3 regions of the Schinkia azotoformans genome follow, and region 2 is predicted to be linked to each of the others. Evidence: a T-box and tRNA genes for the amino acid it is inferred to sense, from the RefSeq annotation. Region 2 holds a T-box; the other regions hold tRNA genes.
The links. A T-box is a leader RNA that pairs with one kind of tRNA and senses whether it is charged. The one in region 2 lies ahead of P9E47_RS22230 (glycine--tRNA ligase), so its partner is inferred to be a tRNA-Gly.
Positions count from the first base shown of each region.

Region 1: it encodes a tRNA-Gly, which carries the amino acid that the T-box ahead of P9E47_RS22230 (glycine--tRNA ligase) is inferred to sense. The anticodon was not compared.
Region 3: it encodes a tRNA-Gly, which carries the amino acid that the T-box ahead of P9E47_RS22230 (glycine--tRNA ligase) is inferred to sense. The anticodon was not compared.

Region 1 is NZ_JARSMD010000006.1:1,124-10,268, forward strand. Features, by position in the region: gene nosZ (Sec-dependent nitrous-oxide reductase) at 1-810, opposite strand, end outside; gene P9E47_RS03250 (hypothetical protein) at 835-1,260, opposite strand; gene P9E47_RS03255 (GNAT family N-acetyltransferase) at 1,361-1,777, shown strand; gene abc-f (ribosomal protection-like ABC-F family protein) at 1,832-3,466, opposite strand; gene P9E47_RS03265 (hypothetical protein) at 3,738-4,010, opposite strand; gene P9E47_RS03270 (hypothetical protein) at 4,215-4,640, opposite strand; gene P9E47_RS03275 (hypothetical protein) at 4,705-4,836, opposite strand; gene P9E47_RS03280 (class I SAM-dependent methyltransferase) at 4,853-5,557, opposite strand; partial or broken gene P9E47_RS03285 (sigma-70 family RNA polymerase sigma factor) at 5,668-5,784, opposite strand; partial or broken gene P9E47_RS03290 (helix-turn-helix transcriptional regulator) at 6,305-6,498, opposite strand; gene P9E47_RS03295 (LysE/ArgO family amino acid transporter) at 6,758-7,366, shown strand; tRNA gene P9E47_RS03300 (tRNA-Arg) at 7,428-7,501, opposite strand; tRNA gene P9E47_RS03305 (tRNA-Ile) at 7,534-7,607, opposite strand; tRNA gene P9E47_RS03310 (tRNA-Gly) at 7,612-7,685, opposite strand; tRNA gene P9E47_RS03315 (tRNA-Tyr) at 7,705-7,789, opposite strand; tRNA gene P9E47_RS03320 (tRNA-Phe) at 7,797-7,869, opposite strand; tRNA gene P9E47_RS03325 (tRNA-Asp) at 7,923-7,998, opposite strand; tRNA gene P9E47_RS03330 (tRNA-Met) at 8,002-8,078, opposite strand; tRNA gene P9E47_RS03335 (tRNA-Ser) at 8,120-8,212, opposite strand; tRNA gene P9E47_RS03340 (tRNA-Met) at 8,246-8,319, opposite strand; tRNA gene P9E47_RS03345 (tRNA-Pro) at 8,342-8,418, opposite strand; tRNA gene P9E47_RS03350 (tRNA-Arg) at 8,442-8,518, opposite strand; tRNA gene P9E47_RS03355 (tRNA-Lys) at 8,548-8,623, opposite strand; tRNA gene P9E47_RS03360 (tRNA-Val) at 8,800-8,875, opposite strand; tRNA gene P9E47_RS03365 (tRNA-Glu) at 8,883-8,954, opposite strand; rRNA gene rrf (5S ribosomal RNA) at 9,009-9,125, opposite strand.
Region 2 is NZ_JARSMD010000054.1:22,273-33,518, reverse strand. Features, by position in the region: gene P9E47_RS22255 (D-alanyl-D-alanine carboxypeptidase family protein) at 1-195, opposite strand, end outside; gene P9E47_RS22250 (pyrimidine-nucleoside phosphorylase) at 382-1,683, opposite strand; gene deoB (phosphopentomutase) at 1,762-2,934, opposite strand; gene xerD (site-specific tyrosine recombinase XerD) at 3,131-4,021, opposite strand; gene P9E47_RS22235 (YqzK family protein) at 4,048-4,272, opposite strand; gene P9E47_RS22230 (glycine--tRNA ligase) at 4,483-5,871, opposite strand; T-box leader at 5,942-6,137, opposite strand; gene P9E47_RS22225 (peptidoglycan D,D-transpeptidase FtsI family protein) at 6,198-8,327, opposite strand; gene fur (ferric iron uptake transcriptional regulator) at 8,401-8,877, opposite strand; gene spoIIM (stage II sporulation protein M) at 9,025-9,666, opposite strand; gene P9E47_RS22210 (endonuclease Q family protein) at 9,785-10,999, opposite strand; gene P9E47_RS22205 (NUDIX hydrolase) at 10,996-11,246, opposite strand, start outside.
Region 3 is NZ_JARSMD010000005.1:168,144-179,389, forward strand. Features, by position in the region: gene P9E47_RS03125 (ABC transporter ATP-binding protein) at 1-58, opposite strand, end outside; gene acsA (acetate--CoA ligase) at 280-2,001, opposite strand; gene addA (helicase-exonuclease AddAB subunit AddA) at 2,260-6,000, opposite strand; gene addB (helicase-exonuclease AddAB subunit AddB) at 5,993-9,562, opposite strand; tRNA gene P9E47_RS03145 (tRNA-Glu) at 9,841-9,912, opposite strand; tRNA gene P9E47_RS03150 (tRNA-Ser) at 9,931-10,021, opposite strand; tRNA gene P9E47_RS03155 (tRNA-Asn) at 10,025-10,099, opposite strand; tRNA gene P9E47_RS03160 (tRNA-Ile) at 10,223-10,296, opposite strand; tRNA gene P9E47_RS03165 (tRNA-Gly) at 10,306-10,379, opposite strand; tRNA gene P9E47_RS03170 (tRNA-Gln) at 10,387-10,461, opposite strand; tRNA gene P9E47_RS03175 (tRNA-Phe) at 10,505-10,580, opposite strand; tRNA gene P9E47_RS03180 (tRNA-Ser) at 10,587-10,679, opposite strand; tRNA gene P9E47_RS03185 (tRNA-Ile) at 10,706-10,782, opposite strand; tRNA gene P9E47_RS03190 (tRNA-Met) at 10,822-10,895, opposite strand; tRNA gene P9E47_RS03195 (tRNA-Ala) at 10,913-10,985, opposite strand; tRNA gene P9E47_RS03200 (tRNA-Pro) at 11,005-11,081, opposite strand; tRNA gene P9E47_RS03205 (tRNA-Arg) at 11,155-11,231, opposite strand.

The sequences.
Region 1 (9,145 bases), on a different contig from region 2:
AAGAACGATATAATCTCGGTCTTTTTGAGAGGCATTAATTTCCATTTCCGTCGTTGCTTCTTCCGTATTATAAGTTGTCATAACGGACCAACCTTCCGAACCTTTTTTCCCGGCATCAGACAAATCAAATGACCATGGAGGCAAAGCAACTTGATAAGCCAGCTCAAGCTTTTTCTTATCTTCATTAAACGTAACTGCAGACATTACACCTCTATATTTCTCGTTATATTCGTCTAATGGTGCATATTCAAAACCTAGAGGAACAGCAAAACGAGTCGGCAAGAATAAATACTCCGTATTCGGTGTAACAAAAGCCGCACAATGCGGACCACCTGTATTTGGAACCTTTAAAATATCCATCGTTGTAAACGTTTTTAAGTCCAAGACTGCTGCACGATTATTGGCAACATCTGTGGCAAATAAATACTTTCCATCATAATCTCCATCTGTTTCAGATAAAGCCGGATGGTGGAGGTCACCCCAAGTATATCCACCCATTAATTCTTTTGTATGTTTGTCATAGCCATACCCTGTTGCGGAATCCGGCGAAAAGACTGGAATGGTTCGAATACGCCGCATTGAGGGTACACCATAAATAAACATTTGCCCGGAATGGCCTCCTGAAGCAAATAGATAATATTCATCATGCTCTCCAAACGGAACATAAGTCCTTTCGGCATATGAAGCAACATTTGAGGCATTGGTATTTGTATTTGCTTGATTCGTATTTCTATCAAAGTCAGCAAAAATAACGGTTGAAGCTAGTCCACCTGCCACTAAGCCTGTAATGGCCGCTATCCATTTCTTCATAAAAACACCTCCAAACAAGCATTCTTACTTCTCTGATGCAGTCTTCAATGCTTCAAGAACTGCTTTTAATTCATCCTCTGTCAAGGGTTTGTCTCCAAGCACACCAGCCATTACAGCAGATGTCGGTTTTTTGAGAAATTCCTCAATCGGCACACCGTGCTTTCCCTCAACATTTACATAGGCTTGTGATAAATCCGGACCGGTCGCCCCCCCTTGAATATTAAGTGCAGACACACTATGACAGGAAATACAACCGCGTTGAACAAGGATTCTTCCTTCATTATCAGATGCATCACCCTGTTGTTGATCGATCGCTTTATCCTTTGCAGCTTGATCTGTTTGTTCTCCGTTTTGTGCTGGTTCTGAAGCTTGGTTATTTTTAAAGAATAAGTACCCACCACCAAATGCTATGGCAAAACAAATTAAAAAAATTGCTACATTCTTGCCCATAAGGCCCCCCCTTCCTTCCTTATTCATTGAATTTTTTTTAGTATTTTCCTATCATTTTTTATTATTCCTATTTTTGGGTTAAATTCACTAAACACAAAAAATGTGGGACACAGTTCCCGACCCTGTGTCCCGATGCTTGCTGTTAAGAAAATTAGATGGTATCGTCCTTTTAAGGACATCATTTTATTTTGCGGTAAAAAACAAATTGAGGAGATGGTATAGAATGGACGAATTTAAGCTAGGTAATAATGAAATTTACATGGAGGAAAATGGAGAAGTAATAGCAAGAATACAATTTGTGCCGAGCGGATCCGATGAAAATGGAAAAGAGCTCATTACTGTAAAGCATACAATTGTTAATGAAGGACATAATGGCAAAGGGCTTGGGAAAAAATTAGTGAATAGAATCGTGGAATATGCGAAGGAAGAAAATATTGCTATTATCCCAGAGTGTACTTACGCAAAGAAAGTACTTGAAAGTAACGAAGAATTTCGGGAAGTTCTTGCAAAGAGATAACTTAACTAAAAGTGGGACACAGTTCCCGACCCTGTGTCCCACTTCTTTTGGCAATCACTTCCCAAGCGATTTGATTTGCTTTGTTAATTCGTTAAATTTCAAATCAAGCTCTGCGTATGCCTGATCCTTTGGGGTGAGAAAGCTCAGCTTTCCTAACACTTCTTGTCTTTCAGTTTCAAGCTTCAACCGCAGCTCTTCTTTAGAATCATTATTCTGGACTGGTTCTTTCCACTGCCTGTGAATCCTATTATTCGAAATCTCGAGTTTACCGCTTGTTGTCTTTTCAAGAAAATAGCGGTCATGTGATACGACTAAAAGTGTCCCATTGTACAGTGATAGAGTGTTTTCCAACTGTTCACGTGAGGCTAAATCAAGATGATTGGTTGGTTCATCTAAAATGAGTACATCTTTTTCCTCTAAAATATAAGCCATTAGCTTACACTTTACCCGCTCCCCCATACTCATAGCTGCAATCGGCTCTTTCCACTGTGATGCCGTAAAGCCGAGGTGCTTCATTAAATTTTGAACTTGCCCTCTTGCTTCAAATGTTTCTCGATAAAATAACTGTTCTGGCGTTTGGGCAAGCGGCAGGTCAAACACTTCCTGAGTTAGATAGCCGATCTCAGCTGAAGGCGATACCCAGACATTTCCTTGAGCCGTTTCCTCACCCATAATTATTTTTATTAAAGTCGTTTTGCCACTGCCATTCGGTCCTATTAACGCCAACTTTTCGCCATGCTGAATTGTAAAATTAACGTCTTTAAATAAAGTTCGCCCATCAAAAGCCTTCGATAAATTCTTAACCTCTAAAAAACGTTTCCCTACCTTGGTATTGGCCTTCATTGAAAAACGTACAGTGTATTCCGGTTCAACCCGCTCCACCTTTGCTTTTTCAAGTTCTTTCTCAAGACGCTTTTGTTTTGACTTTACTTGCGAATCCATACGTTTTGCTTTTACACGATAATATTCCTTAAAACCTTCTTTTTTCGTGGACTGGGCATGTGCTTTTTTTGACCAAGAAGTAAGCTCGTTGATTTGTCCCTCAATTTGTTCAACCATTTTTTGCTGTTTCTCATATTCCCGCGCTTGTGTTAATCTTTTCTGTTTGCGGGCATCCATATAACTTGAATAATTACCTTTGTGTTCAATTAACTTTCTACCTTCAATAGACCAAATCTTTGTTGCAACTTCATCTAAAAAATAGCGATCATGCGATACCAAAATAATCGTACCTTTAAATTGTTGCAATTGTTCCTTAAGCAATTCCTTGCTTGGTTCATCTAGGTGGTTTGTCGGTTCGTCCAAAAGCAATAAATCAGTAGCCCTCGCCAACCCTTTGGCAAGCCGCGCCTTCAATTTTTCGCCACCACTTAATTGTGAAAAATCACCTGTTGGTACATGCCATTTCTCAAGCAGTTTACTTTCGCAATATGTCAACTCCTCTACTGAAAAATTTTTCGTTTCCTGTTCCACCAAGACAATCTCTGGACTTTGAACGAGCCATCTAAATTGCCCTTTTGTTGGCACTAACGTCTTGTTTATTAATTGCAGCAAAGTTGACTTCCCAGCACCATTTTTTCCAATAATGCCGATCCTATCTCCTTCTTGAACACTTGCATTCACATCTTCAAAAACCGTGACATCATTGACTTCATATCCGATATTTTGTAATTTTAATAATTCACGCATATAATCGCCCCTCTTTATAGTAGGAAGGATTCGAACCCCACAAATCTCCGGAAATTAAAAAATCCTCCCAATTTTGTTGGAAGGATTAGTCGCATTTTTGTGTACTCAAATAAAGCTATTCACTAATAGCTCAAGTTATATATGAAAAATGGGCAGACTAATCCTATTTTGTATGATTTGAAATATTTTCATTTCAAACTTTTAAAAATAAGATTAGTTTAACATCGGCCACCCATCATCCCTTCTGTTGTTTATTACTATCATTATAACATTAAACGCTTGTTTTAGCTAAACGGATTCTTTTTAAAAGTTGAATGGCTGCAGCACCAATTAGCGCCATTACTATAAATGTAAAAACTAAATACATGGGACTTCCTACATATCCAAATGAAACCTCGTTTTGAAGAACCGTTACATTTTCATAGGCATTCTCTATATCCGGTACAAAGTTCCACGTTTGACTCAATCCATGAACTAGACTTCCCCCAATATAAATGACGTGAATAACGATTGAAAAAATTACAGCTTGGAAAAATAATCTCAAAGTTTCCACCTCTCTCGAAATTCCATTATCATCTTTATTATACAGTTGTTTATTTGGACAGTAACCAATTAACTTCCATTTTACTGAAATATTAATTAAACATTTATTTAAAATTGCCCCTCCTTTTGAACTTGGCTAGTTCACCAATTTATTCAGAACTAAAATTCCAAAATCAGTAAAAATAAATTATACTTATTGTAAAAGTCAAAACTTCTTTACATTAATCAACAACACGATAGCAGTCATTGTGTTAAAAATTTCTGCTAAAATAACTAAAACAAAGTTGAAAATTCCCGTTCTGAACTCTTTCTCACCTGCAGGGTATTGAGAAGTATTGAAATCATTGTTAGTTAAATATGTAATGAAGCCTAAAATCATTATTAGATATATTGAATTAAAAACTATTCCGAATAAATATCCTAATTTCTTTTGTTTTTCCTTAATATCGAATATTAATGAAATGATATGTACAAATAACATAAATAGAATACAAGGCCATGGAAATCCAATAAAAAGGAAATATACGAAGAAGAAAATTGGTGAAACCAATTCTAAACAAGCAACTACTATTTTTCTATTGTTTATTAATTTATCAATGACTCGATCGTAAGTTAGCTTTCTTAGCTCCATATTCCCCCCCTCAATATACACACCTCAAGAATAGAGAATTATCTTTAATTTAAAAGAGAGATTGTCAATTTACTGGAGAAACTAACCTTACATCTTTTTCAAGTACAGCCACCACTTCTGCTGAATCCGTAGCTATTCTTCTTTCATATTCGCCAACGTTAGTTAAACCCAATGGCGTTACTATGTATTTTAGCAAGCGTCATTTTACTCATTTATTTTTCAATAGTGAGAAAGTTAGTTGCTGATGGAAGAAATCGAAATTCTGTTTTGTTAATTTTAATATTTATGCCAATTTCACTTATGTCATCTATTAGTTTGTTTAAATGCGGGTAAATTCCATCTTTAAAATCAACCAATGGATATATCAATATTGATCCACCTTTTTGTGTAATCCTTATCATTTCATTAATAGCATCTAAATGAAATTTATAATCAAATTGTTCTCGATATAAAAATAGAAAGTGATTACAAAAAACTAACGCAAACGTATCATTATCAAAAGGTAAGAACGGCAAGGTTGCGGAAATATATTTTTCTTTATTATTATCTTCACGATAACTTTCTATAAATTGATTTAAAGAACGTTCTCGAATTTCATCGTGATGTTTTAGACTTTTATAATCGTTCCATATAAAAAGATTTTCATTTTGGGATAACTTTTGAGAGGCTATTTTAATTTCCTTTTTTCCTAGATCATACATTTCTTCACTTGTAAGGGTGTATAAAGGGTCAACTGCTATAGCCTCATATCCTTTTTGATTTAATTCGGCAGTAAATGAAGAGGCCCCAGATGCAATATCAAGAATCCTTCCATCACTTAACAAGCCTTCTTTTAACATAAACATTTCTTTATACTCTTGGTAAGAGCGACATGTCATCGCAACTCCCGATTGAGCATACAACTCAGTTTTACACATTTTCTCGTCTCTCCTTTTCTCAACTTGGCTCAACTAATCTCGGCTAACAGATTTATTATAGGAAAAATTTGTAAAACATTCAAGTTATTTTACTTTCTGATTCGTTAGTATACCAGATCCTTAGCTATCTCGGCATCTTTCACATAAGAAAACGCCAATCGTACCAACTCATTACCATATTCAATCATTATTTTTTCTAATATGGAGTCTTTTTCTTCTCTGTCCAATCTACTACCCTCCCTTTCAACCTACTTCAAGTTCTGCTATTAGACGATTATCAAATCATAATAGGTTCAATATTAAAAAAGTATTTATTTTAACACCAAATACTAATCCTTACTTAAAATATTCTGCTATTTCTTCATCCGTCAAACCTTGTCTTTTCAGCATATTCTTGCTTACCACTTTTAGGCATTGGGTCTGCCATCTTTGCATTTTCATCATAAGAAAATTACTTTCCCCTTATACTGTTCAAGGAAAAGTAGGACTTTCTCATGTTTTTTACAAGCGGATCTTCCTTAACATAGGTTTGAAGTAAATTGATAGATTCACCTTTTTTTAATTGGTTAGTTTCATCTCTTAAAATATCTTGAACCATTATTTTGGTTTTAACAAATTCAACGTCACTATATGTAAAGATTTTTACCCTTTTCCTTAGTTTGTGCAGTTATTACAATAGGTGATGCTTCCGCAAGATCCTCTAAATTTTGGAAATCTGTTGCAAATACTGAACTTATCTCATGATTATTAAATAAAACTGCTTGACCAATGTACAATAGGACGACCTAAAACATAAGATAAATTAAATACCCATTCTAAACTTGGATCATATTTATTATTTTCAATGGCATTGATTGTTTGCCTTGTCACATTACACAAATCTCCTAATTTTCCTTGTGAAAACCATTCTTTTCTCTGTATTCCTTGATTCTATTTTCCATGACTAAGCCACCTTTAGATTTTGTAAGGTGTCAAACATTCTTTACACTTCATTTATCTTACATGTGCTTACCACTTTTTGCGTATTATTTGTAAAGAATTATTGTGACAATAAGCCACCCTCTATTTTGAACAGGATTCACCTGAAGCTCCCTTTTATTTTTCAAAAAAGTAATGCTTCTCAATATATTTGAATCTACTCCTAGTGTTATAATTTAGTGACTTGACTGTTACATAGTAGAAAGGGTTGTAGATTATTAAATGATAAGCGCTATTATACACGGGTTTATACTGGCCTTTGGACTTATTCTTCCATTAGGCGTCCAGAATGTATTTGTTTTCAACCAAGGAGCAACTCAACCAAGATTTAGTAGAGCATTACCGGTTATAATTACAGCGTCCCTTTGCGATACGTTCCTTATATCCTTGGCTGTATTAGGTGTATCCGTTATTGTTTTCGGGATTCCATGGATAAAATTCACTCTTTTATTGGTTGGAGTATTATTTTTAGCATATATGGGCTTTGTCACTTGGAAAAGTAAATCAAATACAAGCTCATCAGAAGCGAATGCTCTTTCTCCCAAAAAGCAAATTGCCTTTGCTACATCGGTCTCATTGTTGAATCCTCATGCCATAATGGATACGATTGGGGTAATTGGAACAAGTTCATTATCCTATTCAGGAATGGACAAACTTGGATTTGCTTTAGCTTGTATTACTACTTCTTGGATATGGTTTATTGCACTAGCTTTGGTAGGAAGACAAGTTGGTAGATTAAACAACTCAGGAGGATTTATTACAGTTCTTAATAAGATATCAGCTCTCATAATGTGGGGAACAGCAATCTATCTTATTTTTACATTAATATAAAAAAGAACCCCGATTCAAAATTGAGTTTCGGGGTTCTTTACATATTCATGCGTATATATTACGCGCCTTAGAGGATTCGAACCTCTGACCGTACGCTTAGAAGGCGTATGCTCTATCCAGCTGAGCTAAAGGCGCATTATAGTAAAAATAATTTATAATGAAAACAATGGGCCTAAATGGACTCGAACCATCGACCTCACGCTTATCAGGCGTGCGCTCTAACCAGCTGAGCTATAGGCCCATATTGGAGCGGGTGATGGGAATCGAACCCACGACATCAGCTTGGAAGGCTGAAGTTTTACCATTAAACTACACCCGCAAAATTTAAGGAAAATAAGTGGTGGAGGGGGACGGATTCGAACCGCCGAACCCACAGGGAGCGGATTTACAGTCCGCCGCGTTTAGCCACTTCGCTACCCCTCCAAAAGGATGGCTCGAGACAGAATCGAACTGCCGACACGAGGATTTTCAGTCCTCTGCTCTACCGACTGAGCTATCGAGCCAAAAAAGAATAAAAAAATCTATAATAACAGCAGCAATGCTACTGGAATAAAGATGGCGGTCCCGACCGGGATCGAACCGGCGATCTCCTGCGTGACAGGCAGGCATGTTAACCGCTACACCACGGGACCATTTGGTTGCGGGGACAGGATTTGAACCTGCGACCTTCGGGTTATGAGCCCGACGAGCTACCAGACTGCTCCACCCCGCGATAGTAAAAATTATTTAATATTGTACTTTTTTCAAAGTGAATGGCGGAGGAAGAGGGATTCGAACCCCCGCGCGGTTTAACCCGCCTGTCGGTTTTCAAGACCGATCCCTTCAGCCGGACTTGGGTATTCCTCCGTAATAAATATTTACTTTTCATGGTGAACTATATAGCGGCGGAGGGGATCGAACCCCCGACCTTACGGGTATGAACCGTACGCTCTAGCCAGCTGAGCTACACCGCCATAAAAATTAAGATTTTTAGAATGGTCGGGAAGACAGGATTCGAACCTGCGACCCCTTGGTCCCAAACCAAGTGCTCTACCAAGCTGAGCTACTTCCCGATAGTGCATTTTCATAAAAATAATGGCGCGCCCGACAGGAGTCGAACCCATAACCTTCTGATCCGTAGTCAGACGCTCTATCCAATTGAGCTACGGGCGCAGTAATGTAATTTAAAGCGAATAATTAAATGGTGAGCCATGCAGGATTCGAACCTGCGACCCTCTGATTAAAAGTCAGATGCTCTACCGACTGAGCTAATGGCTCATATAATATTTTTACAATATTTATGATTTCAAAACTGAATTTAGATATGAATTAATATCTATGTCATTCCAACCTTAGAAAGATTATTCAAATGATCATCGGTTGGTATGCTGAAGACTATTTGAGGAAGCATATTGGGCACGCTCTAGCAAATGAGCTAAGCCGACATGATGTTATGGTGGAGGATGACGGGATCGAACCGCCGACCCCCTGCTTGTAAGGCAGGTGCTCTCCCAGCTGAGCTAATCCTCCGAATTAGTGACCCGTACGGGATTCGAACCCGTGTTACCGCCGTGAAAGGGCGGTGTCTTAACCGCTTGACCAACGGGCCAAAGTAAAACAACTACTATAATTGAGGCAAAATAAATACCCCAAAAGGGGTTCTGCTTGGCAACGTCCTACTCTCACAGGGGGACAGCCCCCAACTACCATCGGCGCTGAAGAGCTTAACTTCCGTGTTCGGAATGGGAACGGGTGTGACCTCTTCGCTATCGTCACCAAACATATATTGAATTGAAGGTT
Region 2 (11,246 bases):
TGTCATACTGGCTGGCGGCAGCTTTTTATCTGCTTCCTTTTCAAAGAGGACGGTTCCGGTGTCACGTTCGATTAATATCGCAGATGATGCATCTTCCGCCAAATCGACTTTTGTTTCTTCTGCAAATCCTGTCGGTGCAAATAGTGCCAACAAAAATATAAAGCATATTAAAATCTTTGAACCTCGTTTTTTCATGTTATCTCCCTCCTTTTTTTAGAAAACATACTAACCTTAGGATAAAATCTTCATACACGACATTTTTTCCATAATTTATCATTTTATACCAAAATTTACGTTTATTTATTTTTTGTAATATGGGGACGGTCCTCTTGTTCCAACAAAAGAGAGCATCCCATTGGAATGCCCTTTATTGATTCACTATTATGAAATTTTATCGTAAATTAATGGTGGTGTCTTTGTTTCAGTAGGAGATATTGTAAAACTTTGATATAGCAGTTTTTTTATTTCGTCGACATTTTCAAAGTTGCTATGGAGCGTTGCCACTGATTCTCCTTTTTCTACTTGGTCTCCTACTTTTTTTCGAAGTACGATCCCTACTGCTAAATCAATCTTCGAGTCTTTCGTTGCCCTACCAGCTCCAAGCAACATCGCAGCCTTTCCGACCTCATCAGCAATAATCGATTCAACCCAGCCACTTTCCTTCGCTTCTAATTCGATTTTGTATTTTGCTTTTGGAAGCTTCATTGGATCATCTATAAGCGATGGATCCCCTCCTTGAGCTGCTATGAACGTCTTAAATTTCTCAAGGGCCTTTCCAGATTGGATCGCTTCTTCTAACATTTTATGTGCTTCTTCTAAGGAGTTTGCTTTTTTGGCGAGAAATACCATATAGCTGCCAAGTGTGAGGCAAAGTTCGTATAAATCCTTTGGTCCCTTCCCTTTCAGCGTGTTGATAGCTTCTTCAACCTCTAATACATTGCCGATTGCATATCCTAACGGCTGGCTCATATCCGAGATCACGGCCATTGTCATGCGGCCGACATTGTTTCCGATATCAACCATCGCTTTTGCTAGTTTTTTTGCGTCTTCTATATCTTTCATGAAAGCTCCTGCTCCCGTTTTAACATCCAAAACAATCGCATCAGCACCTGCCGCAATTTTTTTACTCATAATCGAACTTGCGATAAGTGGGATTGAATTAACGGTTGCAGTTACATCACGGAGACCATAGAGCTTCTTATCGGCTGGTGTTAAATTACCGCTTTGACCGATCACGGCTACTTTATTTTTGTTTACTAAATCGATGAATTGTTTGTTGTCGATTTCAACATGAAAGCCCTTAATTGATTCCAATTTGTCAATCGTACCGCCGGTGTGTCCTAAACCGCGTCCCGACATTTTTGCAACCGGGACACCTACTGAGGCTACAAGGGGGGCCAATACAAGTGTCGTTGTATCACCAACACCGCCTGTTGAATGTTTATCAACCTTAATCCCTTCGATCGCAGAAAGGTCTATTTTATCCCCGGAGTCGACCATCGCTAATGTTAATTCCGCCCGCTCTTTCTCTGTCATTCCCTTGAAATAGACAGCCATGGCGAAGGCACTCATTTGATAATCCGGTATCGTTTCATTAGTATAGCCTTCAATCATAAAACGGATTTCTTCTTTTGTTAACTCCTGACCATCCCGTTTTTTTTCAATTAAGTCCACCATTCTCATTTGAAAAACTCCCTAGTTTTTAATCTTTTTATATTACCTGAACCAGTTCTTTAACAAACGTTAGATTAATTATTCACTCTAAAGAATATCGAGAAGGCTATTTCCATACTTTGGCAGTGAAACTCCGAAATTATCGGCAACAGTTGCACCAATATCTGCAAATGTTTTTGAGATCGGCAACTGTTTTCCTTCCGTAATCCCCTTATGGTAGATGAGGAGTGGTACATATTCCCTCGTATGATCTGTACCTGGATGAACTGGATCATTACCATGATCAGCAGTAATCATTAATAAATCATCATCATTCATTAAATCGAAAACTTCGCCTAGTCGTTCGTCAAATTCCTCCAATGCCTTTCCATAGCCAATTGGGTCACGGCGATGCCCAAATTTTGCATCGAAATCGACTAAATTTAGAAAGCTTAAGCCAGTAAAGTCCATTTTAAATGTATCATTTAGACGGTCCATTCCATCAAGGTTTGATTTCGTTCGCAAGCTTTTTGTAACACCCTCGCCATCATAAATATCCGAAATTTTCCCGACGGCAATAACATCAAATTGATTATCCTTCAATTCATTCATGACTGTCCGGTCAAATGGTTTGAGTGCGTAATCATGGCGGTTCGCTGTTCTTTCGAAGTTTCCAGGTATCCCAATAAATGGGCGGGCAATGATGCGTCCAACCATATACTTTTCATTTAAAGTAAGCTCTCGGGCAATTTCACATATTTTATAAAGCTCGTCCAACGGTACCACTTCCTCATGGGCAGCAATTTGTAGGACTGAATCAGCTGATGTGTAGACGATTATACTGCCCGTTTCTATATGCTCTTTCCCTAGTTCAACAAGTATTTCCGTCCCAGAAGCGGGTTTGTTCCCGATTACCTTACGACCGGTACGAGTTTCGATTTCATCAATTAACTCTTTTGGAAACCCTTGTGGGAATGTTTGAAAAGGCGTATCAATATTAAGACCCATAATCTCCCAGTGTCCAGTCATTGTATCCTTCCCAACTGAAGCTTCTTGCATTTTTGTATAATGAGCTAATGGGCGTTCCGCAACGGGTACACCTTTAATTTCTCTAATATTGCTAAGACCGAGCTTCGCTAAATTTGGCATATTTAAGCCATTCATACGCTCGGCAATGTGACCTAGTGTATCTGCGCCTTTGTCACCAAATTTTTCAGCATCGGGGGCTTCTCCGATACCAACTGAATCCATTACAATTAAGAAAACCCGTTTGAATTTCATTTTATTCCCTCCAATCAAATCGCCTTGACGTAACTACTGCTAAATAAAATTAAGACCTTTAATACTATTCCCTTTGATGGAACTAATTACTATGATTATATTTATTATCTGACGTCAGACCTTGATACTCTTGCCTCATTTTGTTTATGCAAAGATTAAGTTTAGGTCTTTGGGTGTTAGAATACTATCCACAAAATTAGGCCCGTGGATGATAGGTCTTATATATATCTGTTAATCTAGCTTTTGAAGCTTGTAAATATATTTGAGTTGTTGAAATATCGGCATGCCCGAGCATTTCTTGAACTGCTTGAAGGTCTGCGCCATTTTCCAAAAGATGAGTAGCAAAGGAATGCCTCAGCGTATGTGGCGTAAGTTCTTTTTCTATATTTGCATCCTTTCCTATGCCCTTAAGAATCTTCCAAAATCCTTGCCTTGACAGCCTTTGGCCATGGTGATTTACAAATAAAGCCTCATTTTCCTTATCTTTAAGTAACTTCCCCCGTGCATTTTCAAGATAATTTACTAATACAGTTGTTGCAATTTTTCCTAATGGAATGACCCTTTCTTTTTTCCCTTTTCCACTGCAACGAACAAATTGTAAGGAAACATTCACATCTTCCAGATTCAAAGAAACTAATTCCGATACTCGAATTCCGGTGGCGTATAGCAACTCCAACATGGCCTTATCGCGAACCCCATATTCATTATCCTCTTTAGGTGTATTCAATAAAGTCTCTACCTCAGCTAGTGTCAGCACCGTAGGCATTCTTTTCTCAAGTTGTGGGGATTGAATATGAAGGGTTGGATCTTCCATCGTAATTTTTTGGCGGAGTAAAAATTGATACAACGCCCGTATTGATGATAACGTTCGGGAAATGGATGAAGATGCCTTGCCGTTTTCTTTTAAAGATGCTAAATAATTGAATATGTGAATTCGACCAACCGCATCGAATGATTGGAGTTTTTCGGCTGTTTCAAGATATTTTATATATTGTTTTATATCCCTGCGATAAGAATCAACCGTATTTTTAGCAGCCCCATGTTCAGTCAATAAATATTGTAAAAATTCTTCTAAGTGGTCATTCATAAAAACTGGAACTCTCCTTTAATGACTTACTCCCCGTTTTGATAAAAATAAATAAGACGATCAACCCATGTAGGTGTAAAATCTTTTGCTTGAGCAGATACCTTTAAAGCCCCGCCCTCCGGCTCATCATAACGGTGATATTGTTCGTACTCTTGATTTATCCAGATAATTCCGAAATAAAAAAGCAATGTACAGCCCGTAAATAATATAAAAACTTTTAATGTATCAAAGGCAATTTTTAAAATTGACATGTCTCATTCCTCCAAAATCAATAAAAATAGTGTCAAGTGTACAACCCTATATTTAAAGATATGTCAACAATGAGAAATTTTATACATTGTGGAAAAAAGAAGAAAGTATTCCTTATTCTAAACTACAGAAAAATCAAGGATTTGTAAATATAAGGAGATATAAAAGAGGATGTCCAAAGCATTTTTGAACACCCTCTTTTTTACATGAAATTAAAATTTGGTTTTTTCTTCAATAAATTTCTTTAAATCTGCGATCGGCATCCGTTGTTGTTCCATTGTGTCACGGTTACGTACGGTTACCATATTGTCTTCTTTAGAATCAAAGTCATACGTAATACAGAATGGTGTCCCGATTTCATCATGGCGGCGGTAACGTTTACCGATGGAGCCAGATTCATCAAAGTCGACCATGAAGTAGTTAGCCAAATCTTCGAAAATGGCACGTGCCTCATCAGACAATTTTTTAGATAAAGGTAGGATCGCTGCTTTGTATGGTGCTAAAGCAGGGTGGAAGTGCATTACAGAACGAGTTGTTCCGTCCTCTAGCTCTTCTTCATCATAAGCATCCACTAAAAATGCTAATGTTACGCGGTCTGCCCCGAGTGACGGCTCAACACAGTATGGAATAAAACGCTCATTCGTTTCTTGATCATGGTAGTTGAAATCCTCGCCAGAGAATTCCATATGCTGCTTTAGGTCATAATCTGTACGAGAAGCAATACCCCAAAGCTCGCCCCAGCCGAATGGGAATTTATATTCAATATCCGTTGTTCCATTACTATAGTGAGAAAGTTCTTCTTCAGAATGTTCACGAAGACGCATATTTACCTTTGTCATTCCTAATGCTAATAGCCAGTTTTCACAGAACTTTTGCCAGTATTCATACCATTTTAATTCTTCACCCGGTTTACAGAAAAATTCCAACTCCATTTGTTCGAATTCTCTTGTACGGAATGTAAAGTTTCCTGGTGTAATCTCATTACGGAAGCTTTTACCGATTTGAGCAATACCAAATGGCAGTTTCTTTCTCATCGTGCGTTGAACGTTTTTAAAGTTAACGAAAATACCTTGTGCTGTTTCAGGACGTAGGAAGATTTGGTTCGCACTTGATTCAGTCACACCTTGATGTGTTTTAAACATAAGGTTGAACTGACGAATAGACGTAAAATCCTTGCTGCCACAATCTGGACATGCAATATCATGCTCTTTAATGAGCTCCTCCATTTTTTCAAATGGCAAACCGTCAACAACCAGTTCAATTCCCTTTTCATCCAGTGCATTTTCAATTATTTTATCAGCTCGGTGTCTGGCTTTACATTGTTTGCAATCGATCATCGGATCATTGAAATTGCCAATATGTCCTGATGCTTCCCATGTTCTTGGGTTCATAAGAATCGCTGCATCTAAGCCGACATTGTAGGGAGATGCTTGCACGAATTTTTGCCACCATGCTTTTTTCACATTATTTTTTAACTCAATTCCTAGTGGACCATAATCCCATGTATTTGCTAAACCACCGTATATTTCAGAGCCTGGAAAAACAAAGCCCCGATGCTTCGACATTGCGACTATTTTGTCCATTGTTTTTTCTACTGCCATTACCATGCACTCCTTAGATTAAATAAATATACATATAAAAAAGCTCCCATCCCTAAGCCAAAAATATCAGCTTAGGGACGAGAGCATTATTCCCGCGGTTCCACCCTAATTAGTACATTGCAAAACGGTATAGCTTTACCAATGCACTCACTTTAAAATAGTTAACTCCAGACTGCCGTTTCACTGAATTTCTTTACAAGGCTTTCACCATCCCTTGCTCGCTAAAAAGAGATTGTTCAGCTACTATTGTCCTTCATAGTTTTAACCAAATATGAATTTGTAAGATATCATACCAATTAGGTAATGAAACGTCAAGACCAAGTTTATTATTGTTGAATATTTTCTGCTTCTGTGTTCGTATTCGCAGTTGTATTTCCGGATGTATCATTCCCTGTCTGTTGATCTTCAGTTGACGGTGTCGCTTCTGATTTCTTCAGTTCAAAATAAGCATCCATTATACGACGGCCAATATATTTATTAATCGGATGTTTATCAGAGCTTACCCATGGAACTACAACGGAGAAAGCGACCTCTGGATTATCGAATGGAGCATAGCCGACTAAGCTCAAATTATACGTACTTGCTCCATAATATTCTCTTTTTGGCCCGTAATATTGACTCTGCGCTGTACCCGTTTTTCCCGCGGGACTGTATGGTGCATTACCAAAGTAGGCATAGGCCGTCCCACCGGACTCTTGATACACTTGACGGAAACCTTCCTGCACACGCTTCACATATTTTTCATCCATATCCACTTTATTTAACACATCTGGTTTAAATTCGTATTGCACATTACCCATTTCTGTATCATTGGTTGGCTTTCTGATTTCTTTCACGATAATCGGCTTCATCCTGTAACCGCCGTTAGCTATTGTTGACACATATTGCGCCATTTGTAGTGGTGTATAGGAATCATACTGCCCAATACTCATAAATAGCAACAAACCCGGCCTAGTTTCTTTTCCGATATAACCACTCGCCTCATTTGGCAAATCAATACCTGTTTTTACTCCTAAGCCAAATTGGCTGAAATAATAGCGCATCATATCAAAATATTTTGGTTGAATATTTAATGGTTCATTGTAACGGTATACAGCATTTGCCATATTGATTGTAGTTTTAAACATATAAACGTTTGAAGATTTCTTTAATGCTGTTAAATCATTGATGGAACCCATTCTTGTATAAGATCCTGTTAATTTCGTTCCCTTAATTTGAAGCGGTTCATCATACAGAAAAGTGCCAGGCTTGATCGCACCTGTTTGGTAGCCCGTTAGGATCGTAGCCCCCTTTACAGCAGAGCCCATTTCGTATTGACTTGTCATTGTTCCGATTGCAAAATCTTGAACTTCGAGTTTCCCGTTATTAGTAACGAGCTGCTTACCCGCTAATGAAAGAATCTCACCAGTTTTCGGATTCATCATGACAACGAAAGCACGGTCCATCAAATAGTTGCCGACCGTCTTTTTCGCTTTCATTAATTCTTCTTCAATAATTTGTTCAACCTTCTTTTGAAGCTCCATATCAAGGGTCAAAATAAGGTCTTGGCCGCGTTCGCCTTCTGACACAACCTCTGTGTCAAGGATATTGCCGCTTTTATCTTTAATGAACTTAACCTTTTCTTTACTTCCTCTTAAAACATCCTCATATTGTTGTTCAATATAACTTGCCCCGATTCTATCATTCCGGCTGTAATCCCGTGCTAAATAATAGTCTATTTTTTCAGCTGGGAGGCCTTGGGTTACATTTCCTAAAATGGTTTGAAAGGTCGTGCCATAATTATATTTCCGATCCCAGTTTGTCATAATATCGATTCCAGGGAGTTCACTTAAATGCTCACTAACAACCGCAAATTCCGTTTGGGAAACATGGTCCTTGACAATATTTAAGGTGAGATCATAGCCACGGTCTAATTCCCGTTTGATTTTGAAAACTTCAAGCTCCTCTGGAGTAAAAACGGATATGTCCTCTTTTGTTATCCGTTTGAGTTGTAATTTATACAGTTCATTATCCTCAAGCTCCTTGAATTCCTTTTCGGTATACTTTTCTTTTGCTTTTTCAGGGAACTTAATCAGCCAATAATCCTTTAAATCACGTTCATCCTTTTCTGAAATATCATTGATAGGCATTTCAATATATTTTGCTAATTGAGTCGCGACTTTCAATCTTTCTTCATGTGAAGTACCGGGCATGCGAGAATATACAATCGCATTTACTGGCTCATTATCAACAATCGTTCTCCACTTACGGTCATAAATTTTCCCGCGCGGAACTGGATTTTCGACAATTATATTCTCTGTTCTTTCAAGCTCTTTTGTATATTCCTCTCCATTAACAATTTGAACAACTCCCAGTCTCAAAATAACTATCGAAAACAGGAGAAAAACTGAGAAAAATAAAAAGTTCAAACGAAACGGGATATGGGATTTCTTTTTTGTATTATCATGATTCGTCATTTATAGTCATCCTTATCTTTTCTAGCCCTTTACGTATATTAATGCATTATACCATAAAAAAATAACCTGCCTTCTATTCAAAGGCAAGGTTTTTGTATTTTTCTTTCGCTTCTTTCCCATGGCAGCGATGACATACACCATGGAAGGTAAGACGGTGATCTTTGATTTTAAAATTCCAATCTTTTTCAATTATTTTTTCAACTTCACCTAATAAATCCTCTTGAACTTCATCCACAGCACCGCATTCCATACATACTAAGTGATGGTGGAAATGGGCAGCACCCTCTTTTCTTAAATCATAACGGGCAACTCCGTCTCCAAAATTAATTTTATCCACTATTTTTAATTCTGTTAGTAACTCCAACGTACGATATACTGTCGCTAATCCTATTTCAGGATATTTTTCTTTCACGAGGAGGTAAACATCTTCAGCACTAAGATGATCTTCTTCATGCTCTAATAAGACCCGGACGGTTGCTTCACGTTGTGGTGTCAATTTATAACTTTGAGAATGCAGCTGCTTTTTTATTCTTTCTATTCTTTTTTCCATAGAAGATTCCATAGAAGACCCCTCCCTCGTTCTCAATTATCATTATAGTCGATATACGAAAAGGGTGTCAAATTAGAATTATACTAAATTCTAAAGGTTAATTTAATTCCCTTATTAAAATTATTCTAAATTGATCAGAAAATCAATCTAATTATAAATGACATCGATCACATTTTTCATTAGAATTGGAGAAACATAGGCTTCAAAAGAGGAGGCTACACTGATGATTAATAAAATGCCGGCCATAACAAAGGAATACCGTACAAAATAAGGGAATATTGGTTCATTTACCTTTTTAACAAACTGCTTCCGGATCATCCTAATTGAAAAGGAAATGGCAGCCGTTGCGATAAAAATAAACCCTGGAACTAAAATCAAATTTTGCGGCATAACCGAAACAAAGGATAATAAAAATCCGTACCAGCCCATTTGATTCACTAAGAAACCAACTGTAAAACCAACGACAATTCCTTTTAAGAACAGTAAAATTAATATGATTGGCAAACCGATAATGGATAAGCCTAAAATCCACATTAACCCAACGTACTTGGCATAGTGAATAAAGCTTTGTTTAAACATTAATGAGGCATTAGCAAATTCACCATGTGATACTTGTCCGAAGAAGCGGCTTAAGTAATAGTATAGGTCCTCCTTTTGTGAATAGCTTAAGCTGTTCACGATGATCGCCCCAAAAATGACTCCTATTAATAATAAGACAGTCGTAAATAAATAGATCGATGAGTTTTCTCGAAAATGATTCATAACGACTGATTTTAATGTGCGGTTCATAAAAAATCCCCCTCAAAAAACAATAAGTAGAGCGAAAACTCTAGTTACATTATCATTTGGCTCTACTGTATTCTATGAGGTTTCCCAAGAATCTATGACTCTATTTTTCGGGAGAATTTTAGTCATTGTCTAGCTCCAACGCCTTGCTCACTTTCCCGTATCGTCCACCACCGCCAGCTGTTACTGATAACTCCCCTTTTCTTGCCTGCAAAATCATCTCAGCAATACATGAGCTTACGATTTTTTGCAGCTCTTCTTTAGGAACAAAATGAATAATATTCATTTCTGTCCCAAAATGGTCGCGCAGTTTTTCCAACGTTTTCGGTCCAAGCTTTGGGATGAAATCCAATGGGACTTGATGGATATAGGGAGGACGTTCTTCTATTTTTATTTTCTCTACCAAATGTCCCGGCTCTTTTTCCTGTGCCATTTTTAGCTCAAGTAAACGTTCGTATACCCCTTTTGTCATTCCTTTATGTCCACAGGCTGGACAGCATTCCCAGTTGTCCTCTAATCGTGTCAAGCATTTCGCACATGTCGTTCGATGATATTTACCGAGCCTTGGGTCCAGTCCGTAGTTCGCAAAAATTTTCCGGTCCTGTTTATTCGCTAGAGCCAGTTTTAATTCAGAAAAAGTAGGGCGATCCATTCGAATGGCTTGGTACTCTCTAGCAATTTTCCCTAATGAATGGGCATCAGAATTAGATAAAAACGTAAACTGATGGAGTTCCATTAATTGATCGGCCATTTCGGTATTGGAACTAAGCCCAAGTTCCACTGCATCTATTAATTTCGGGTCTAATATTTCCGTAAGTGATACGTTTACACCTACACCATATAGACTTTTGAACGGTGTAAAAACATGAGCCGGAATAAACAGACCGCCTAACTGCTTCACTTTTTCTTGAAGATTCCGCCCTGTTTCATAGATGCGCTGTGTACTTAGTGTGATATTTTTCATCCGCTCTTGTAACCAACCACTAAATGTCTCCATAATAGCTAAGGTTGGGAAAAACGCCAACACATGAATGGGTCCATGGCAAGTCTCATCATAAACTTCTATCTCTGAGCCTAAAATTAAAGTAACATTTGAAAAACGAAGGCCGCCTCCTTCTTCTTCAACTACTTTTTCCTCTTCTATTAAGACCTTTAATTCCTGTAGAACCTCCGGAACATGACAATCAATCACCCCGATCATATCCATTCCTTTTATAAAAGAGGCTTCATATAAAATATTTTCAATTGTTAAAGACTTCGCCCCCGTAATTTTTACGGGCCGTCCAGTTTTTGTTCGCCCAATATGGATATGAAGGTCTACGAAAAATTGCTTCATAATAATCCCTGACTTTGCTTCAACTGTAAATATTGAACGGCGTAAACAGTCTTAGCATCATATATTTTATTCTCTTCTATTAATGTCCCGGCCTCATCAAGGGTAACCTCTAGCAAATCTAGGAATTCATCATCGTCCAAACCCGCGGAATTTTCTAGCTTTTCTAACCGATCTGTATAGTAGACATGAACGATTTCATCTGCAAAACCTGGTGAAGTATAGAAAGATTGAATATGCTTAATAGAGT
Region 3 (11,246 bases), on a different contig from region 2:
CAAGGGCAAGTACGCCCCCAAACCGTAATGTTACGTCTTTTATTTCTAGAACTCCCAATTTTCCCCCTCCTATTATATAACAGAATTGAAAGCGTTTACCAATTGATGATAACATCGTTTTAGTTAGAATACAACGAAAATTTATAATTTTCTTACAACATATTATGTTTTATGCAAAGATTTTTTAATTAATGATTGATTTAACAAAATAAGTGTACAAGTTGTATAGTAAAAAAAATGAGGCTACCCCATAAGGAGTAGCCTCACTTTATTTTTATATTAGTCTTCCATTGTTGATAGGTCGCCTGTTGGTAGACCAAGCTCCCATGCCTTTAGGACACGGCGCATGATTTTTCCTGATCTTGTCTTAGGAATTGTTTCACGAACCTCAATCATTCTTGGTGCGGCATGTGCAGCTAAACGTGTTTTAACAAATGAACGAATTTCTTCTTTTAATTCATCACTATCAACGAAACCTTCACGAAGTGTAATGAATGCTTTAATTACTTCACCGCGAACTGGGTCAGGGACACCAATTACTCCTGCCTCAGCAACAGCCGGATGTTCTACAAGCTTGCTCTCAACCTCAAATGGTCCAACACGCTCACCAGATGTATTGATAACATCGTCCACACGGCCTTCAAACCAGAAGTAGCCATCTTCATCCTTGTAAGCAGAGTCACCAGTTACAAACCAGCCAGTTTCAAAATATTGATCATACTTCTCTTGGTTATTCCAAATAGCTCGTACCATTGCCGGCCATTTTGGTTTAATCGCCAAGTTGCCCATTCTGTTTGCCGGTAATTCATTTCCTTGGTCATCAACGATGGAAAGTGTAATGCCTGGAAGCGGCTTGCCCATTGAACCAGGGCGAATTGGGTTACAACGGAAGTTCGCACAAATACAAGAACCAGTTTCAGTCATCCACCAGTTGTCATGAATCCGATGATTTAATACCTCTAATCCCCAACGAACAACTTCAGGATTTAATGGTTCGCCAGCTGAAAGGATATGGCGCAGCTTTGATAAATCATATTTCTTAGGAAGCTCATTTCCTGCTGCCATGATCATTCGTAAAGCTGTTGGTGCACTGAACCAAACATTTACACCATACTTTTCTAGCGTTTGGAACCACTCTTCAGCTTTAAAACGTCCGCCACGGAGAACAGCGGTTACACCATTTAACCAAGGTGACCACATACCTGCTGAAGTTCCAGTTACCCAGCCTGGGTCAGCTGTACACCAATATACATCGCCCTCGCGAAGGTCATACGTCCATTTTCCTGCTAGGTATTGATGAATCATGGCATCATGTACTTGAAGAACCCCTTTTGGTTTTCCCGTAGATCCTGACGTATAATGAAGCAGCATACCCGTTTCACGGTCTACCCATTCAATTGTATATTCATCAGACTTGCTCATTAAATCTTGATATAAAACTTGATTATCAGCTGTTGTCTCTTCTCCGCCTACTAAAATGACATGTTTTAATTCAGGTAGTTCATCAACTGGAATCCGTTCTAGTAAGGCAGGTGTTGTTACAACTGCTACCGCTCCACTATCACTCAAACGGTCTTTTACAGCTTCCTCCATAAACGCTTCAAACAACGGACCTGCGATCGCCCCCATACGAATAATTCCTAAAAGCGAAATATACAATTCCGGTGTACGAGGCATGAAAATAAAGACGCGATCCCCTTTTTCCACACCATATGAACGCAATCCGTTCGCAAATTGACTTGAAAGCTTTTGGATATCCTGATAAGTATAGGCTTCATCACGGACACCATCTGTAAAAAACAAGGCAGTTTGATCCGCTTTTCCATTGTTTACGTGACGGTCGATTGCTTCGTAAACCATGTTAACCTTTCCTGTTTGGTACCAAGTAAACGTCTTCTCAATCTCTTTCCAGTCAAAATTGGCAACTGCTTCATCATAATTTTTTAGATTTGCTGTTTCATCAATCAATAGTACTTCATTTGTCATTGCGTTCGTTGTCATATCCCCTGACCCCCAATAATAAGATTTTCTCTTGTTATATAACACTACCACATATCGACAAAACTTTAAATATTCTTTAAAATGTTCACAAAATTTTATAAATTTCTTACAAAAGAATAATACGCTTTCAAGCAGCTTATTTTAGGTTGAAATAAAATATTTACACCATTAGACAGAATTCGCTAAATAAAAAACTCGTATTACTTGGTAAATGCAACCAACTGTAATACGAGTTTTTAGTAAATTGTTATATAACATCTACATTTCAATCAAAAGGCTTCCATCAAACAAAAATAGATATTTTTCGACAGATGGCAGCTTCCAAATGTCCTGAAGTGCCTTTGCGTATAAATCAATTTGCAAACGATAGCGTTCTTCCAATGTTTTCTTGGCAATTTCCTCGTTTTTAAAACGGCCGGTAATTGTATCGGTTTTATAATCGATTAGCACGACTCCATTATCATCTTTAAAAACGCAATCCATAACCCCTTGAACTAAAACATGGGCAGTATCCTCCTCCGCCCAATCAGGATAGGCATCTTTCGCAGGAAGTGCCAAGCTAAAAGGTACTTCACGACGAACCTTATCGGCCTTTACTAATCGTTGTCCTAACGGAGTTTCAAAAAACTGAATGATACTGTCTATTTCAATTACTGTACTTTGTTCTTCAGTTAATAGCTCCTTAATCACCATCGATGCTAGTAAATTAGCCAGCGATTCAGGTGTGATATCTGCACGTAAATCAATATGCTGCATCACCATATGCATTGCCGTTCCTTTTTCAGCGGCCGTTAACGATTTCTGCTGTAAAAACTTTGGGCGGTCCTGTAATGGGGCCCGGAACCTTTGGATTAATGCTGTATCCGCATACGCATCGGTCACTTGTTTTCTAGATTTTATCTCAGATACGGATTGCTTCGAGCGTTTGATTTGTGCTTGCATAAATGGATAGTTCCATGAAAGTTGATGATAAACATCATTTTTCATTGCGCTTTCGATTGGGACAGCCCGCCAATTTTCAATATCGCTTAGTAATTCTAAATTTTGTTTCACAGATTCACTTGAATCCTTAGGAAAGTTTTCGGCATTTAGAACATTGACCTCCCATTTAGAAGAATGAGAAGAAATTTCGTTGGCATATTCTTTGGCGCTTAATACGGTACAATCCGGGTGACGGATTAAGGCTGGTCCAATCCAGTCTAAATAACATTTTGCTTTTGCCCGCACATAATCCGGTAATAACCATTCGTCCTCGTCTATTTCACTATTCCACTTATCCATCGTTTTCTCCATATCCTTTACAGTGCCGACAAGGTAGATTTTTTCTTTTGCTCTTGTCAGGGCAACGTAGAGAACACGCATTTCTTCAGCTAACAGCTCCATTTGCAGCCGTCGTTTCATCGCAAGAAGAGGCAGCGTTGGATATGTAATACGAAGCTTGGGATTAACAAGCTTAGAGCCAAATCCGAGTTCTTTATGCAACAGCACTTTTTTTCGTAGATCCTGCATATTAAATTGTCGGCCAAGACCCGCTACGAAAACAATTGGAAACTCCAAACCTTTACTTTTATGAATCGTCATCATCCGGACGACATCCTCTTGCTCTCCAAGAGCTCTAGCCGTTCCTAAATCTTCCCCGCGGTCCTGCATACGTTCTATAAATCTCAAGAAACGGAATAAGCCACGGAAAGACGTTTCCTCATATTGCTTTGACCGATCATAAAGAGCCCGTAAGTTAGCTTGACGCTGTTTTCCACCAGCTAGACCACCAACATAATCAAAATACCCTGTATCCCTGTATAACTGCCAAATCAATTCAGATAAAGCCCCTTGCCTTGCTCTTGTTCTCCATGCCTTTAATTCTTTGTAAAATAAATCTAGTTTTCCGGCTAATTCATGATTGGCACCAGATCTGATATAGCTTTTTACACTCTCAAAAAAACCATTATTTTTATCGTGAATTCGAATCATTGCCAGCTGTTCTTCCGTTAAGCCGACAATCGGTGAACGGAGGACAGCGGCTAATGGGATATCCTGATACGGATTATCGATTATCTTTAAAAGGGAAAGCATCACCGTAACTTCTGTTGCTTCAAAATAGCCAGTAGAAAGCTCGGCATATACCGGAATTCCAAGCTCCTTAAATTCTTCCATAATCGTTTCCGCCCATGGCATCGACCGTAATAGAATGACAATATCACGATACGTTACGTTTCGCTCGTTCCCGCTTTTATCTGTCACTTTATAAGGCTTTTCTATTAATTCTTTTATTTTTAAACCTATAACCCTCGCCTCTAATTGAACAGTTTCCAATTCTACTATATCCGCTGAGATTGATTCGTCCTCATCATCCCCGTCGTCATTTACCTCTTTCTCAGTTGACTTGTCTTTCCGATCGATCAAGAGAAGTTCGGCTTTTGTCTCTTCGGATTCAGGGTAATTCAGATTCCCTAGCTTTAGCTCCGCATCATCATCGTACTCAATTTCTCCAACAGTTTTATTCATGATCTGCTTAAAAATAAAATTCGTTCCCGCTAATACTTCAGCACGGCTACGGAAGTTTTTTGACAAATCAATCCGAATTCCTGCGCATTCTTCAGAATCTTCTTTTTGGAACAATCTATATTTTGTCAGAAATAGATGTGGTTCTGCTAACCGGAAACGATAAATCGACTGCTTCACATCGCCTACCATAAATAAATTATTAGAGCAGGACACTAATTTAATAATTGTTTCCTGAACTAAGTTTGTATCCTGGTATTCATCCACCAGCACCTCTTGAAATAAATCTCTGTAGCTTTCGGCTACCTCGGAGGGTACAAGCCCGCCAGCCGTTGACATTTCGTTCTTCAAAATTTGCAAACAAAAATGCTCTAAATCTGCAAAGTCGACAATTCCTTTTTCTTTTTTTACTATTTCATAGCGATTTGAAAATTCTTTAACGAGCTCAATTAATGTTTCAACAACCGGTTTCATCTCCTGAATATCCTTAAGAAAATACTCAGGTTTGCGGCTGAAAAGCTCGTCTTTTATTTTTTCAAATTGATCCTTTGCTTTTTCGCGAAGACCCTTCACATTTTCCTGCATGGTTTTTAAATATTCATCACCTTTACAAGGCTTAAGTTTACCAAAAGACGCTGTTTGCATGACTTCATAAATGTTTTGCCATGACTGTTCACTTGCGAATAGAAGGTCTTGGATTAGTTGTTGGTTAAGATTGATATTATCAGCATAGGGAGCAGGTCCTCCGGGCTGTTTCGTTATTTCCAAAGCACGATTTAGGAGCTCCCTACATCCTTGCAGTTGAATTTTGATATCCTCTCTTAGATCCTTCATCCATGATAATTCATCAATCTCACTTATATCATCAATATCATAGGCCTGAACGATTTGCTCCAACCATTCAGTAGGCCATGGATAGGAACGGGAGAAATCGTATAATTTTCTAATTAAGAGCTGCAATTCTATATCACTACGGTCATCACTGTATCGATCAACTAAATCATAGAAACACTCATTGTTTTCTAAACTATATTGCTCCTCAAAAAGCTCCTCCATTACTTCTTCCATCAACAGTTCTGCTTCTGTTTCATCTGCAATACGAAAGCCAGGATCCAAATCAATATAGTAATAATATTTTCGCAATACGTTGAGACAGAATGAATGGAGCGTCGAAATGGATGCTCGGTTTAATAGTGTCAATTGTCTGCGCAAATGGAGAGAGGAAGGAGATTTAGCAATTTCTTTTTCCAACGCTTCGCCAATTCTTTTTCTCATTTCAGCTGCAGCTGCATTCGTAAACGTAACGACTAATAAGCGATCGACATCAACAGGGTTATTGACGGACGTGATTTTTTTAATAATTCGTTCAACCAAGACCGCTGTTTTACCTGACCCAGCTGCCGCCGCAACGAGTATATCCTTCCCGCTTGTGGCGATTGCCCGCCATTGGTCGTCCGTCCATGTGCTGTTTTCTGGTTTTTTAAGTTCATTATTCAAGGTCTTTTCCTCCCTCCATACGAATTTTTTCTAAGATATCTTCATTTTTTTCAGGAATTAAAATATTATATTTGTTCTCTTGGAATGAACGGTCAAATTGACATATCGATTTATAGGAACAAAATGCACATGGGGTGTGATTTTTCATTTTATACGGTTCAATATCAATAACTCCATCTGTGATCGCTGTGCCAATGTCTCGAATTTTTGTACGGACAAAGCTCCTAATATGGTCAAAATCCTTCCCGCTAGCAACGGAGGAATTGCTATAAAAGCCACCGTCTTTTTTCAAAGCAACTGGAATAACATCCGAATAGCCTGTCTCAAGTGATCGGTCCATAAGACGGATCGATTCTTGGTCAGCAACAAGCAAACCTTTCATTTTAAATCGTTTATAGATTTCTTTTTCAATCTCTTCAAATGTTGGAATAGTAGACTTATTAAGCATTGGATTATGAACATGGAAATATAGTACTCCAGCCGGAGAGGCTTCTGTACCAATCCACTGCTTTGAATTAGTGATCACAACATCAAGATAGGTCAGCATTTGTAAGGCAAGCCCATAATAAACCTCTGTCAGATTCAAAGCTTTTTGGCTTGACTTGTAATCAATCACTCGGAGGTAAACGCCATTTTCGCCGGCAGATTTATCAACTCGGTCAATTCTGCCAACAACCTCCATTGTGCAGCCATTTTTCAATGTAAACCGGAGCGGTGATAACGGCCCCTTTGGTCCGAAAGACAACTCAAGACCGATCGGTTCAAAACCACTTATTTTGGCATGCTCACTTAATACGATGGAGGCCCGTCCAACGACCTGCTGCAGCTTTCTTTTAATGTAATGAAAGCGATTTGAACTCAGCAATATTTCTTTTTGAATGTTTGGAGCCAACCGTTCTACCGCCTCAAAGGCTAGCTGCTCGCATTGTTTTCTCGTAAGGTTCGACCAATTCAAATCATTTTGTTGAATGATATCCGTAATCAATTTTAAAGCTGCATGGAATAACTGTCCGATATCCGGTGCTTCAAGCCGGAAAATTTGCCGCTCTTCTAAACGCAGCCCATACGAAATAAATTGGGAATATGGACAGGACTGGAAAAGCTCCATTCGTGACACACTTGCTTTTATTTCCTCACCATATAATTCACGACTAATATCCTCAGGAAGTTTTTTGGTAGTGTTAATGAAAAATAAACTTCCTAACACCTTTTTACCGTAATTTTCCCACTTTTCTTGTTCAGAGATCCAGTTATAAACGTCCCACCATAATTCATGAACAGGATAACCCCTTTTCCAATTTTGCAGCTGAAGTGACAAATAGGACATCGTCTTTTTAGGATTTGTTATATAGTTCAGCTGCTGCTCCGGTGCTTCCTCATTCGGCTCGTTTAAGATGAGGTTTTCTTTTAATGCCGGGAAAAGGTCTTTAAGACGATTAAATAAAATTGATGGAACAAGAGATTTCCCTTCATCATCAGCCATTGGATAGCTTAAATACAGTAACTCTGAAGCACTCGTTAAAGCAAGATAAATTAAAAATTGTTCATCCAAGAGCTGCTGCTTACTTCCGGGTGCTAATGTGAAGCCGGTACTTGCTAAAAACTCTCTTTCTTCTTCGGTTACAACTCCCTCTTCTACGGGTTTTAATGGAATGACGCCATCATTCACCCCAAGAATGAATGTACATTTTATATTTGAAAAACGGGAGCGTTCCATATCTCCAACCAACACTTGATCCATGGCCGGTGGTACCGTCGCAAAATGCATACTTTCCAAGCCGGAATGTATCATTTTACGGAAAAGATCGAAGGAAAGCTCTTCCTCCCCCATTAAGGATGCCATTTGGTCTAGAAGCTCAAGGACAGATTGCCATACTTGACTATGATCTCTTGATTCGGTTAAGTTGCCAGCTTCCTCGGCCTCAATGCAAAGTCGATTCACTTTATCCGGAATTTGTAATCCTTCTAAAAAGTAATAAAGTGCCTCACAATAATCACGGCCAGTTTTAGCTTTTTTTGAATTCTTCTCGAATGCAAGGAAAGGTTCTGTGATTAAGCTGCGTAACTTATTGATTTTTTTCTCGTAATCTTTTTCTTTATCTGTTTTAGGGATACTTTGGCCCTCAACCGCTTGGAAACGTCTATATTCCCATGGCTTTTTATCAGTCCAACGCTTCCCCTGAATCCCGTAAGCCAACACATAATTTTCAAACTGATCCATATCTTCACGGATTCGGTCTCTATTACTGTCAAACGGAAACAGTACATCCGTTTTGACACATCGAAAGATAGGTTCGTAGCGCCATCCACCTTGAATTACGTCCAACGATGAACGGATAAATTCAATGAGCGGATGATTTAACATTGATCGTTTTTGATCTAAAAACAATGGAATATGGTAATCCTCAAAAACAGTTTTTAAAAGATCATGGTAGGAGTGGCTGTCTCTTAATAAAATAGCGAAATCACGCCAACGGTAGTTTTTAGTTTTTACTATATGCAAAATTTCTCGAGCAACACTTTCGACCTCAGCGCGGCGGTTGACAGCGGCATTGATGTTAATCGCTAGATTTTCTGTTGGTTTGTCAGTCTTGTTTGCATTGGTTGTTTTATCAGTTGTTGCGGCTTTATCAGAAAACTTAACACTTGGACGGCTGTCGTAATGCTGTTCAAGATGATGCAGTGCTGGTGATTTTATAAACCTGAACGGCTCATTCAAAAGCACAGGTTTTTCAAGCCCTATGTTGTTCTCCTTAGCAGCATTTAAGATGCTAAAGTATGTACTAACTGTCATTCGATATAAATTTAAATCATCGATATCCTGATGAAGATCAGTTGGGTCAAGTGTAAGAGCAACGGTAACACTGTTACACTGCTTTAACAACTCGCTAAGAACCTCCAATTCCTGCGGTGTAAAACTATGGAATCCATCAATGTACACGTCTGCGCCTTTTAGTTCCTCGGACTTTGATATCTTTTCAGCTAAAAGGCGAAGGTAATCCTCGGAATCCACATAATGCACCAATAAATGACTTTCATAATCATGATAAATTAACTGAAAGTCATTAAGTTTATTAGCTAATATTTCTTTATTGGAATTACTATTATCTGTGTGAGAAAGCTCCACACTTTTTTCTTGAAGGAGTTCCGGAGTAATACAATACCGCTTAAATTCTGCGATCATTTCTTCAAGCTGTTTGATAAAACCGTTTTGATCGGCAGCTCTTGTAAACACCTTCAGTTCATCCTTGCGGTGCTCTACAATTTTCCGAAGAAGCATATGTAGGCCGACACTATTAAGATGAAAGCGGCTAAAGCCTTCCGTTTCTTGTAATATCCTCCAAGCTAAGCGCGTAAAACTAAACACTTGCGAACGGATCATACCATGTAATCCTGGTGTATTTATTAATTGATATTCTATTTGAAAGGTCATTTGGTCGGGTACTAGATAGATGATTGGTGAGCCTAACGGGTCTTGCTCTAGTTTATCGATAACCTCGTTTAATAAAAAGGTTGATTTTCCGCTCCCCGAACGTCCTAGGACAAATCGTAACGATGACATAATTATCCCCCCTACTTGCTAAATTGAATGAATGTTGATTGATTCATGAATTCTGATGAATGGTTATGCTGTAAATTATTATACCATTATGGGAATGACTGAAAAAATAATTGGAGTTGTGAAGTGAAGGGAATTCTGAATGGGAATGAGAGAATCGGGCTGATTCACATGCTTTGATTCCCGGTGTTGTGGTTTGGAGCCTTGGGTGGGAATCATTTTCTAAAATCAACATTTATAAAAAACAAAAAGATCAAGATTTATCTCTTGATCTTTTTCTATGACCCGTACGGGATTCGAACCCGTGTTACCGCCGTGAAAGGGCGGTGTCTTAACCGCTTGACCAACGGGCCAGATTATATAATTACAAATGGCGGAGAAGGAGGGATTTGAACCCTCGCGCCGGTTACCCGACCTACACCCTTAGCAGGGGCGCCTCTTCAGCCACTTGAGTACTTCTCCATTTGGCTCCACAGGCAGGATTCGAACCTGCGACCGATCGGTTAACAGCCGATAGCTCTACCACTGAGCTACTGTGGAAAAATCAAATACACCTTGGCGTATTTGTACCCAGATTTTATCGAGCAAGCTCAATAATTTCCTCTGAAAATCTGAGGCATCCGCCGGAGGCTTAAACATTATTCAGTACTGAATAACGTTTAATGGGCCTGAATGGACTTGAACCATCGACCTCACGCTTATCAGGCGTGCGCTCTAACCAGCTGAGCTACAGGCCCATAATATTATGGAGCGGGTGATGGGAATCGAACCCACGACATCAGCTTGGAAGGCTGAAGTTTTACCATTAAACTACACCCGCATAAAAATGGCTGGGCTAACTGGATTCGAACCAGTGAATGACGGAGTCAAAGTCCGTTGCCTTACCGCTTGGCTATAGCCCATTGAATTAACATCATGATTAATACTGGACATCTTAGTAATAAATGGTGGCTCGAGACAGAATCGAACTGCCGACACGAGGATTTTCAGTCCTCTGCTCTACCGACTGAGCTATCGAGCCATATTATGGCGGAGGAAGAGGGATTCGAACCCCCGCGCGGTTTAACCCGCCTGTCGGTTTTCAAGACCGATCCCTTCAGCCGGACTTGGGTATTCCTCCGTAATTTAAAACCTATTCACTATAAATGGTGGACCTTGTAGGACTCGAACCTACGACCGGACGGTTATGAGCCGTCTGCTCTAACCAGCTGAGCTAAAGGTCCCTTTCTAAGTTCTATCCTAATTCAATTGTAAAACTAAAGTAGCGGCGGAGGGGATCGAACCCCCGACCTTACGGGTATGAACCGTACGCTCTAGCCAGCTGAGCTACACCGCCATATTAAGTTTATAAAGTGGAGACTAGCGGGATCGAACCGCTGACCTCCTGCGTGCAAGGCAGGCGCTCTCCCAGCTGAGCTAAGCCCCCAGAAAACATATCATTTTAATGGTCGGGAAGACAGGATTCGAACCTGCGACCCCTTGGTCCCAAACCAAGTGCTCTACCAAGCTGAGCTACTTCCCGGACTTGAATAGGATGTTCTGGCTTCCATGTTCGTCACAGGAAGTGACGGCCCTTAATGGAAGATCCTTTAAAATGGCGCGCCCGACAGGAGTCGAACCCATAACCTTCTGATCCGTAGTCAGACGCTCTATCCAATTGAGCTACGGGCGCATTAAATCTAACTTA